Regions from separate parts of the Rhodococcus sp. P3_B8 genome, predicted to be linked through region 2. Evidence: riboswitches for the same ligand, from Rfam matches in the RefSeq annotation. Region 2 holds a riboswitch; the other holds the start of a gene.

Region 1 (5,437 bases), on a different contig from region 2:
ATCAGCAACGTCGAGCGGTTCTCCTCGTCGTAGGGCGCCCAGTGCTTGGACCCGTCCAGCGCGGCGGGGACACCGTGCCGCGCGAACGCGAGCCACCGGCGCTGGATCCGGCCCGACACCTCGAGCGCCGTCTTCCGGCCGCCGAGCCAGAACGTCGGGTCGATGTTGAGGGTGTCGAAATTGCCGAAGACGTACGGGAGTTCGGTGGCGTGGCCGGCTCCGATCCGTGCGGCCTTGAGCATCGGCGTGGCCTGATCGAACCGGTACATCCACGTCGGCGAGTGCCGGCTGTGGGCGTCGGCCACCCACAGGGCGGGCATCCGGAACGCGGCGTCCCTCGACATCGCGAGCGCGCCCTTCGGCTTTCCGCGGTCCGGATACGCCGACAGGATGTCGGCGAGACGGGCGGCGGGCAGTTCCGGGTGATCGGCCGCGATCGCCCTCAGCATCTCCTGCACCGAATCCGACGTGACCGGCAGCAGAGGCGATTTCATGAACTTGAAAATCGACGACTCGTCCTTGTTGGAACCGATGATGAGAGGGATGCGGTGGGAGTGCCCCTTCTGGAACGCGGCCACCGGGTAACGGGGCAGGAAGTCACGGTCCACCACGGGCGCCATCGCGAGCGTGCCCGGAATCCTCGTCGGCACCTCGTTGACGAGCGTGTCGCTGGCCTCGATCACCGTGCGGTACGGAAGGTGCAGCAGGGTGTCGATCTGCGCGGGTTCCACGTCGAGGATGTCGAGGAACTGTTTCGCGACGGTGGCCGCCCGCTCGCTCCCGTAGACCGACGTGGCGGGCGGGCTCTGGGCGATCGCGCGGTGGAACAGCCCCTCCGCGCTCGGACACGTCATCAGCGTGGTGATCGACCCGGCTCCGGACGACTCCCCGAACACCGTCACCTCGTCCGGGTCACCGCCGAACGACGCGATGTTGTCGCGGACCCATTCGAGGGCTGCGACCTGGTCACGCAGCCCACAGTTGGTCTCGAACACCCGCTCGGCCGTCGAGAACGACGACAGGTCGAGGAAGCCGAGCGCTCCCACCCGGTAGTTGAACGAGACCAGCACGACGTCGCCGATTGTGGACAGGATGCGCCCGTTGTAGATGCCCTGAGCTGCGGTTCCCAGGCAGTAGGCACCGCCGTGGATCCACACCATCACCGGCCGCGGGGTGCCGTCGGGTCTCGGGGCCCAGACGTTGACGGACAGGCAGTCCTCGTCCATCTCGAGTCCCGCGTCGATGGGGACGGCGGTGCCGTGCCCCTGCGGCGCCATCGGGCCGAAGTCGACGCAGTCGCGCACACCCTCCCACGTTGCGGGCGGGGCCGGGGCGCGGAACCGCAGATCGCCGACGGGGGCCGCGGCGAACGGAATGCCCTTCCACGCGTAGACGTCGCCCTCGGGGTAGCCACGCACCTCACCGTCCCGCGCGCGGACGACGAGCGTGTCGCCGGACTTGTCGACCTCCACGGACGAATCTCCTCACGCATCACGTTCCGGGAATCTCTCGCCAAACTACCAACGATGAGCAGGCAGGACCGATCGAACGCGACATAGATCAACAGTGCGCTAACATTCCCGCGTGGCCGCATGGACCGATTCCGAGGGCAGGAGCCTCCTCGACTACCCGCGTCCGTCCGTAGCCGTCGACGTCGCCGTCCTCACCGTCGACGGCCCGGAACTGAAAGCTCTTGTGGTTCCGCACCGTTCGGGCCGACTCGCCCTTCCCGGCACGTTCCTCCACGAGGGTGAACGACTGCGGGACGCCGCCGAGCGGTGCCTCCGCATCAAGGCCGGCCTGACGGGCACCGTATTCCATCAGCTGGCGATGCTGGACGATCCCGGCCGCGACGATCGCGGGTGGGTGCTGTCGATGACGCACGGCGCCGCGCTGCCCCGCACGGCGCTCCCCCGCGACACGATGTTGATCACCGTCGACGACGACCGGGTGACGCAGGACCTGGCGTTCGACCACGCGGACGTCGTCGCCCTCGCCGTCGCCGACCTGAGAGAGCGGTACGCGCGGGCCGTCGACCCGTCCGGCCTGGCCGGCGACACGTTCACGGTGCTCGAACTCCGCCGGGTGTACGAGGTGGTGTTCGGGCGTCCACTGCCGAAGGACTCGTTCCGGCGGCACCTGATGCCGGCCCTCGAGAACACCGGCGACATGGCCGTCGTCGGAACCGGCCGGCCCGCGGAGATCTACCGGCGCGGCCCCGCACCCCTCCCGCCGAGCGCGGCCGCGTTCCTCGCCGGCTGAGCCCCTCCACCGACCCTGGCCTTTCCGCCCGCGGCACGGCCGGTGCTAGGGTCGGCTTGTTCTGACACGGGGTGCTCCGCACGGGCGGGGCTGAGAACACACCCGGGAACCTGCTCAGGTAATGCTGACGAAGGGATGTCAACGTTGTGAATAGCTCTGTCCAAGATGCTGCCGGCGCCGGCCAGCACGCCCGATTCACGGACCACTTGTGGGACCGGACCAAGGTGCTGCGCGAGGCGATCGACGAACTCGAGTTCCTGCGCCGCCTCGGCGACGGAACGCTGCCGTTGGACGTGTTCCGCACGTACATCGAGCAGGATTTCCTGTACCTGACCGGGTACGCGAAAGCCCTTTCACTGGTGGCCGCGCACGCGCCGGGCCCGGTCGAGGCCGGCTTCTGGGCGGGCTCGGCCGCGGAGGCCGCCACGGTCGAGGCCGCGTTGCACCAGAATCTGCTGACCAGCGGACGACTCCCCGAGTCGGACGCGGAGCCGCTGCATTCGCCTGCCTGCCTCGGGTACATCTCCTACCTGACGGCCGTCGCCGCCACCGAGCCGTACGCGGTGGCCGCCGCGGCAGTGCTGCCCTGCTTCTGGATCTACGCCGACGTCGGGCACCGGCTCGCGGCGAGCGCCCGTGAGGTGCTCTCCACCGACCCGTCGCACCCGTACGCACAGTGGGTGACCACCTACGACGCGGAGGAGTTCCACGCCGCCGTCGCGAGGGCCCGCGAACTCGTGGACGCGGCGGCCGAGGCCGCGACCGATGCCCAGCGCGAGGCGATGGCGGAGGCGTTCGTGATCGCCAGCCGCTACGAACTCATGTTCTGGGACACCGCTCTCAACAAGCAGGAATGGCCGGCGTCGTGACACTCTTCTCTCGTACCAAGCGCGCCGCCACCGCAGCCGTCGTCCTGGTCTCCGCCCTGTCGCTGCTCACCGGTTGCGCCGGTGACTCCCAGTCCGGCGACACCATCCGGTTCGCACTCGACTGGACACCGAACACCAACCACACCGGCCTGTTCGTCGCCCAGCAGGAAGGCTGGTTCGCGGACGCCGGCCTCGACGTGCAGGTGCTGCCCTACAACGACACCTCGCCCGACACCCTGGTCGACGCCGGCAACGCGGAGTTCGGGGTGAGCTTCCAGAGTTCGGCGACGTTCTCGAAGGCCGCGGGCGCACAGACCACGTCGGTGATGGCTCCGCTGCAGCACTGGGCGACGGGCATCGCGGTGAAGGCGGATCGCGCCGACATCACCCGCCCCCGGGATCTGGACGGCAAGATCTACGCCGGGTTCGCGGACCCGGACGGCGAGGAGACGCTGAAGCAGATCATCCGCAACGACGGCGGCAAGGGCGAATTCACCACCGTCACGCTCGGCACCTCGGCCTACGAGGCCGTGTACTCCGGCACCGCCGACTTCACCGTCTCGTTCTTCGGCTGGGAGGGCATCGAGGCCGAGCACCAGGGCACGCCGATGCGTTACTTCCACTACACCGACTACGGCTTCCCGGATGCGTACGCTCTCGTCATCGAGGGCAACGAGGAGTGGATGGCCGACCATCCCGAGCAGGCCCGCAAGTTCGTCCAGGCCCTGCAGCGCGGATACCAGTTCGCCGCCGACCGGCCGGACGAGGCCGCGCAGATACTGATCGACGCCAACCCCGGCGCCTTCACCGACGAGTCCCTCGTGCGGGAGAGCCAGCAGATGCTGTCCTCCGAGTACATGAAGGACAGTTCCGGCAAGGTCGGGACACAGACGGCCGAGCAGTGGGCGGGGTACTCCGGTTTCCTGTTCCAGCACGGCCTGCTCACCGGCCCCGACGGGGCACCGCTGACCACGGAACCCGACTGGTCGACGTACTTCACCAATGAGTACCTCACTCAGCCCTGACCCGAGTCTGCGCACCACGGCCCCGGGCACGTCCCCGCTGCTGCGGCGGGTGCTGCCCGCGGTCGTGGTCGTGGCACTGCTGGTCGTCGCGTGGCAGGTGTACGTGACGGTCAGCGGAATCCGGCCGCAGGTGCTGCCGTCGCCGCTGCGGGTGGTCCAGCAGGGCTGGCGGGCGCGGGACGCCATCTCCGGTCACGCCTCCGCGACACTGCAGGTGACACTGATCGGGTTCGCCGTCTCCCTGCTCTTCGCGTGGGCCCTCGCCGTACTCGTGGACTTCTCGCCGTGGCTGCGCCGCGCGTTCGTTCCGCTGTTCGTCGTGTCGCAGACACTGCCGATCATCGCGATCGCGCCGCTGATGATCATCTGGTTCGGATTCGGTCTGCTGCCGAAGATTCTCGTGATCGCCCTCGCCACGTTCTTCCCGATGACGATCGGTCTGATCGAGGGTTTCGCCGCGGCCGACCGGGAGGCGGGCGCGTTGTTGCGCAGCATGGGCGCCTCACGGTGGCAGGAATTCCGCTACGTGCGGCTTCCGTCGGCGATCCCCCGGTTCTTCACCGCCCTGCGCATCGGCATCACGTACGCCGTGGTGGGTGCCGTGTTCGCCGAATACGTCGGGGCCACGTCCGGTCTCGGCATCTACATGGCGACGCAGAAGAACTCCTTCCGCACCGACCTCGTGCTGGCGGCGGTGCTCGTGACCGCCGTGATCAGCGTCAGCCTCTACCTGCTCACCTTCGCGGTCGAGCGCGTCGTCGCCCCGTGGATCAAGAACGAAAGGGCTCGGCATGAGTGACACCGCGCGCGTCGCACTGTCCGGTCTGAGCAAGGGATTCCCGGTCCGCGGCGGCATCCGGCCCGTCCTCGACGACGTCTCGTTCACCGTCGAACCGGGTGAGTTCGTGTCGGTGATCGGCCCCAGCGGGTGTGGGAAGAGCACCGCGTTCTCCATGCTCGCCGGTCTCGATCAACCCGACTCCGGCACCGTCACGATCGGCGGCGAACCGGTGCGTCCCGCGGGAAGTGGTCCCGCGAAATGCGCGTACATGCCGCAAAAGGACCTGCTGTTCCCGTGGCGCACCGTCCTCGACAACACCACTCTCGGACTAGAGGTGCAGGGCGTGCCCCGGAAGCAGGCGCGGGACAAGGCCCGGGAATTGTTCTCAGTGTTCGGTCTCGGCGGATTCGAGGACGCCCGCCCCAGCCAGCTGTCCGGCGGGATGCGGCAGCGGGCCGCGATGCTGCGGACCGTCGTCCAGGACCGTCCGGTGCTGCTGC
Region 2 (5,437 bases):
ACACCAGCACGGTGCGTCCCTCCGCGGCGAGGCGCTGCATGAACTTCCGGATCCAGACGATGCCCTCCGGGTCGAGCCCGTTCACCGGCTCGTCGAACAGCAGCACCTTCGGGTCGCCGAGGAGCGTGGCGGCCAGGCCCAGTCGCTGGGACATGCCGAGCGAGAACCCGCCTGCCTTCTTTCCGGCCACCTCGGTGAGCCCGACGAGGTGCAGCACCTCGTCGACCCGGCTCTTGGGCAGCGAGTTGGACGCCGCCATCCACTGCAGGTGGGCGCGGGCCGAGCGGTTGGGGTGCACCCATTTCGCGTCGAGCAGTGCCCCCACCGTCCGCAGCGGCTGCACCAGGTCTCCGTACGGTTTGCCGTCGATCAACGCGGTGCCCGCCGTGGGGCGGTCCAGCCCGAGGATCATGCGCATGGTCGTCGATTTGCCTGCACCGTTCGGGCCGAGGAAGCCGGTGACCATACCCGGCTTCACGTTGAACGTCAGGTTGTCCACCGCCTTCGTCGCACCGAAGGTCTTTGAAAGTCCCCTCACTTCAATCATGGTGAGAAGGATGCCGGAACCTGCGGCCGGCGCGCATCGGCCGCAGGTCTACACCTGACTCGTCCCCTGGTACCGGTCGGACCCTGAGCGGGACCCGACGCGACCCCGAGAACTACGACGACGCCTGCGCCCAGAACCGCTTGGGAATGCGGCCCGCGTGACGTGCCTCGTAGCCCGCCACCACGGCCCCGCGCATCGCCGAAGCCATGAGTGCCGGGTCCTTCGCCCTGGTCACAGCCGTGGCCAGCAGCACGGCATCGCAGCCGAGTTCCATCGCGAGGGTCGCGTCGCTGGCGGTCCCGATGCCGGCGTCGAGGATGACGGGAACCCCGGCACCCTCCACGATCATCTGGATGTTGTGCGGGTTCGCGATACCGAGCCCGGTGCCGATCGGCGAACCCAGCGGCATCACGGCCACGCAGCCGACGTCCTCGAGCCTGCGGGCCAGCACCGGGTCGTCGGTGGTGTACGGCAGGACGATGAAACCGTCGTCGACCAGTTGCTCTGCAGCGCTGACCAACTCGATGGCGTCGGGCATCAGGGTGCGTTCGTCGGCGATGACCTCGAGCTTCACCCAGTCGGTCTCGAGCGCCTCACGGGCGAGTTGCGCCGTCAGCACCGCCTCGGCCGCACCGCGACACCCGGCCGTGTTGGGCAGCGGCGCGATGTCGAGCCGGCGCAGCAGGTCCAGCACACCGGTGCCGCCTGCGGCGTCGACGCGGCGCATCGCGACCGTGGTCAGCTCGGTGCCGGACGCGACGAGCGCCTCTTCGAGCACCGTGAGGTTGGCGGCGCCGCCGGTGCCCATGATCAACCGTGAACCGAACGTGCGGCCCGCGATCGTGAGGCCCTTCTGCACGCCGGGCGTCGCGTCAGCCACCCTGCACCGCCGTGAGGATCTCGATCTCCCAGCCCCGGACCACGAGCTCGTCCCACCGGGCGCGCGGGAACACGGCGCCGTTCACTGCCACCGCGATGCCTTTGGTGGGCAGGTTCAGCACCTCCAGCAGCCCGGTGACGGTCAACGGTTCCGTGAACTCGTGGTCCTCGCCGTTGACGCTGATGCCGATCGGCACCACTAGTTGCTGCTCACTCATCTCTACCTCGCTACTTTCTCGAAACGTTCGGGGTCGGCGGCTTTCGCCTCGACCAGTGCCGAGCCCTCCAACAATGCCACCGTCGCGTCGGCGGTCACCGGGGTGAGCAGGATGCCGTTACGGCCGTGTCCCGTCGCCACCACGACCCGATCGGACACCCGGCCGATCAGCGGCAGGTTGTCCGGGGTCATCGGGCGCAGACCTGCCGAGGTCTCGCGCAGTTCGTACTCGCCGATGGCGGGCATCAGCGCCTCGGCGTCCGCGATCAGGTCTCGCACGCCGGCCACCGTGACCTGCGTGTCGTTGCCCGACTCGTACTGGGTGGCACCGACGACGATGCCGTCGGCCCGTGGCACCAGGTAGGCGGGCCTGCCGTGCACGCTGCCGCGGATGGTGCGGCCGGGCGCGGGGGTCACCCCGGGACGCGAGCGCAACCGCAGGATCTCGCCCTTCACGGGGCGAACCGGAAGCCCGGGCCACAGGGCCGGTGACGCGATGCCCGCGGTGACGACGATCTGGTCCGTGCTCAGCCGGTCGAGGCTGTGCACGGCCTCCCCGATCAGCTCCACTCCGGCGTCGACGGCGCACCGCTGCAACGCCTGCAACAGCAGCCTGTTGTCCACGGCCAGTTCGTCGACGGCCAAAAGTCCCAACCGGACTCCGCGACCCAGCATCGGCTCGAGGGCCCGAACTTCGGCGCGACCCAGGATCTGCAGTTCCCGCCCCTGCGCACCCACCCATTCGGCGATGGTCCGCAGGTCCTCCGCGTCGGCGCCGTCCAGCGCGACGGTGAGCGAACTCTCCGACGTGAACAGCTCGACGCCGGCCCCGGCCTCGAGTTCCTTCCCGAATTCGGGCCACCGGTCGAGCGACGCGCTCCCCAGTTCGAGGACGCTCTCCTCGCCGGGCCAGCCCTCGGACAACGGGGCGAGCATGCCGCCCGCCACCCAGGACGCTCCCGAACCGATCGACGGGTCGTACAGCCGTACCGACCACCCGTTGCGGGCTGCGCGCCACGCAATGGACAGGCCGATCACTCCGCCTCCGACGACGGATACCGATCTCGCCATTGAACTCCACCTCACTTCCTGCGCCGGCATGATCCGGGTCAGGTATGACGGTCGGGCTCGGCGTGAGCCCCTCTCAGCCCCACGTTCCCCGGGACTCCCGTGTTGCACTTTCACCGTAGAGGCTACCGTCATGCCGTGACCACCTCGCATCACAGCAACCTCACGGACCGTCGGCGCCGCCTCGGAACAGCACGTTTGTACCTGTGCACCGATGCTCGGCGCGAGAAGGGCGACCTGGCGCAGTTCGCCGAGGCCGCACTGTCCGGCGGCGTCGACATCATCCAGCTCCGCGACAAGGGCTCGGCCGGAGAGAAGAAGTTCGGCACGATGGACGCCCGGGACGAACTGGCGGCACTGTCGGTGCTCGCGGCCGCGGCCAGGCGGCACGGAGCGCTGCTCGCGGTCAACGACCGCGCCGACATGGCGCTGGCGGCCGGGGCCGACGTGCTGCACCTCGGCCAGGGCGACCTGCCCGTCCCGTACGCACGGACCGTGGTGGGTTCCGACGTCCTGATCGGCCGCTCCACCCACAGTCGCGCGCAGGCCAGTCTCGCGGCGATCGAGGACGGCGTCGACTACTTCTGCACCGGTCCGGTGTGGGCCACCCCCACCAAGCCGGGGCGGACCGCGTCGGGCATCGATCTGGTGCGATCGACCGCCGACTCGGAGCCGAACCGCCCGTGGTTCGCGATCGGCGGCATCGACGAGTCCCGCGTTCCGGAGATCCTCGCCGCGGGGGCCTCCCGCATCGTCGTCGTGCGGGCCGTCACCGAGGCCCGCGACCCGCAGGCCGCCGCGCGCTCGCTGTCCGCCCTGTTGCAGCAGAACGCGTAGTTACGGCTGGTCCAGCCAGTCCAGCACCGTAGCGGGCGGCAGGACCACGACTGTGGCCGGCAACTGTTCGATCAGGTCGGGGTCGGTGGTGACGAATGCCGTCACCGTTCCCAGTGTGGTGCCGTGGCCGGCCGGTTCGGCGAGGCTGCCGACCGCGTCCAGGGCTTCGAGCACCTCGACGCGCGGCAACCACCCGTAGGTGCCGTCGGGCAGGTGCACCGTGCGGGGCAGTGCCTTCGACAACTGCGCCAGCGCGCCGCGTTCGCCCAGCACGTCGTGCCGGTCGAGCAGCAATCGCACCTCGGTGGTGCGCAGTTGCGGCCACCCCGCTTCGAATCCCGGGTGCAGCGGCAACCCGGCGACGTCGGTTTCCCGCACCCAGCGCAGTTCGGTGCTCTCGCCGTTCGCGACGGTGGGCAGTGGGCGCTCGGCGTCGGCAATCACCGTGGTGTAACTCCAGCCGCTCGCGGCCTTCATCGTGACGACCTCGGTGCGGACGCGGATGGCCGCGCTCTCGATGCCGGCTTCCTCGTGGGCCTCGCGTACCGCGGCGTGGGTGGTGGTCTCGTGGCTGTCCCGGGCACCGCCGGGCAACGCCCACGTACCGCCCTGGTGACTCCAGACCGCACGGTGCTGCAGCAGCACGGCCGGCGTCTCGTCGGGGAGCGGCGCACGCAGCAACAACCCGGCCGCACCGTGCTTGCCCCAATGACGACTGCCGTCCGGCCCGGTTGCCCAACCGTCACCGTCACCACGCATCGACTACCCCTGTCCGACCTGATGGGTCTCCCTGCAGTTCCCTCACACTAACGGTTTCTTCCGGAACTGCCCGTCGGCAGTCGTGAACCGACCGCTGCTTATATGCTCCCCACAAGGTGCGGCCATGACACGGGAGGGGTGCGAGGTGGTTCTGCGTGAGGCACCGTCGATCGAACCCCACGGCAGCCGCGCATTGTCTGCCGTCGCGGACGACGACGTCGACCCCGCGGTGGCACGCCGCAAGGAACTGCGCGCGTTCCTGGAGTCGACTCCCGCCAAACTCACCGCCCTCGGAGCCCTCCTGGTCCTGCTCACACTCGCGGCCGGGTTGGTGGCCGCCTCGACGGTGAACAGCAGGGAAGCCACTCTCGACAGCGTCCTCGCGGAGACGGAACCACTGTCGTTCTCGGCGCAGAACCTCTACAGCGCCCTGTCCGTGGCGGATGCCGCGGCCACGACGGCGTTCATCTCCGGCGGTCTCGAACCTCCCGAACTCCGCGACACCTACGCGCAGGCGATCGGCACGGCCTCCGCCGACCTGGTGTACGCGTCGGGCGGTCTCGCGGCGAGCGACGTGGACAGCCGCCGACTGCTCGCCTCCATCTCCAGCGACCTCAGCGTCTACGCCGGTCTCGTCGAGACCGCGCGGGCCAACAATCGCACCGGCCATCCCGTCGGCGCGGCCTACCTCAGCGAGGCGTCCACGCTGATGCAGACGAGCATGCTGCCGATGGCGCAGCAGTTGCACGCCCAGCAGGAGGCTGACGTCGCGGACACGCAACGGGACTACTCTCGTCCGCCCTGGCTGGCGCTGATCCTGATCCTCGTCGCACTCGTCGCGCTGCTCGTCGCGCAGATCGTCATCGCGAGACTCAGTCGGCGCACGTTCAATCTCGGGCTGATCGTGGCGTCGTCGTGCACCGCGATCCTCCTGGTGTGGATGCTGGTCGCCGGTCTGGTCTCCTCCGTCGACACCAAGCGGGCACTGACCGAGGGCGCCCGCCCGATGCACGAGTTGACCGCCGCCCGCATCCTGGCCCAGCAGGCGCGCACCGAGGAGACCCTCAAACTGGTCCGCCGCGACTCGAACGGTGACTACGACGCCGTCTTCGAGGACAAGTCCGGTCAGC

What was found. A riboswitch is a leader RNA that binds a small molecule or an ion and turns the genes downstream of it on or off. The one in region 2 is predicted to bind thiamine pyrophosphate.
Region 1: another riboswitch for thiamine pyrophosphate. It lies ahead of AC1D1G_RS29825 (TenA family protein); the one in region 2 lies ahead of thiO (glycine oxidase ThiO).

Annotation. Positions count from the first base shown of each region.
Region 1 is NZ_JBFUGT010000153.1:3,621-9,057, reverse strand. Features, by position in the region: gene AC1D1G_RS29835 (carboxylesterase/lipase family protein) at 1-1,472, opposite strand, end outside; gene AC1D1G_RS29830 (NUDIX hydrolase) at 1,585-2,262, shown strand; TPP riboswitch at 2,320-2,415, shown strand; gene AC1D1G_RS29825 (TenA family protein) at 2,409-3,131, shown strand; gene AC1D1G_RS29820 (ABC transporter substrate-binding protein) at 3,116-4,156, shown strand; gene AC1D1G_RS29815 (ABC transporter permease) at 4,134-4,955, shown strand; gene AC1D1G_RS29810 (ABC transporter ATP-binding protein) at 4,948-5,437, shown strand, end outside.
Region 2 is NZ_JBFUGT010000037.1:28,815-34,251, reverse strand. Features, by position in the region: gene AC1D1G_RS15570 (ABC transporter ATP-binding protein) at 1-547, opposite strand, end outside; gene thiG (thiazole synthase) at 660-1,427, opposite strand; gene thiS (sulfur carrier protein ThiS) at 1,420-1,644, opposite strand; gene thiO (glycine oxidase ThiO) at 1,647-2,714, opposite strand; TPP riboswitch at 2,713-2,825, opposite strand; gene thiE (thiamine phosphate synthase) at 2,850-3,548, shown strand; gene AC1D1G_RS15545 (NUDIX hydrolase) at 3,549-4,307, opposite strand; gene AC1D1G_RS15540 (hypothetical protein) at 4,432-5,437, shown strand, end outside.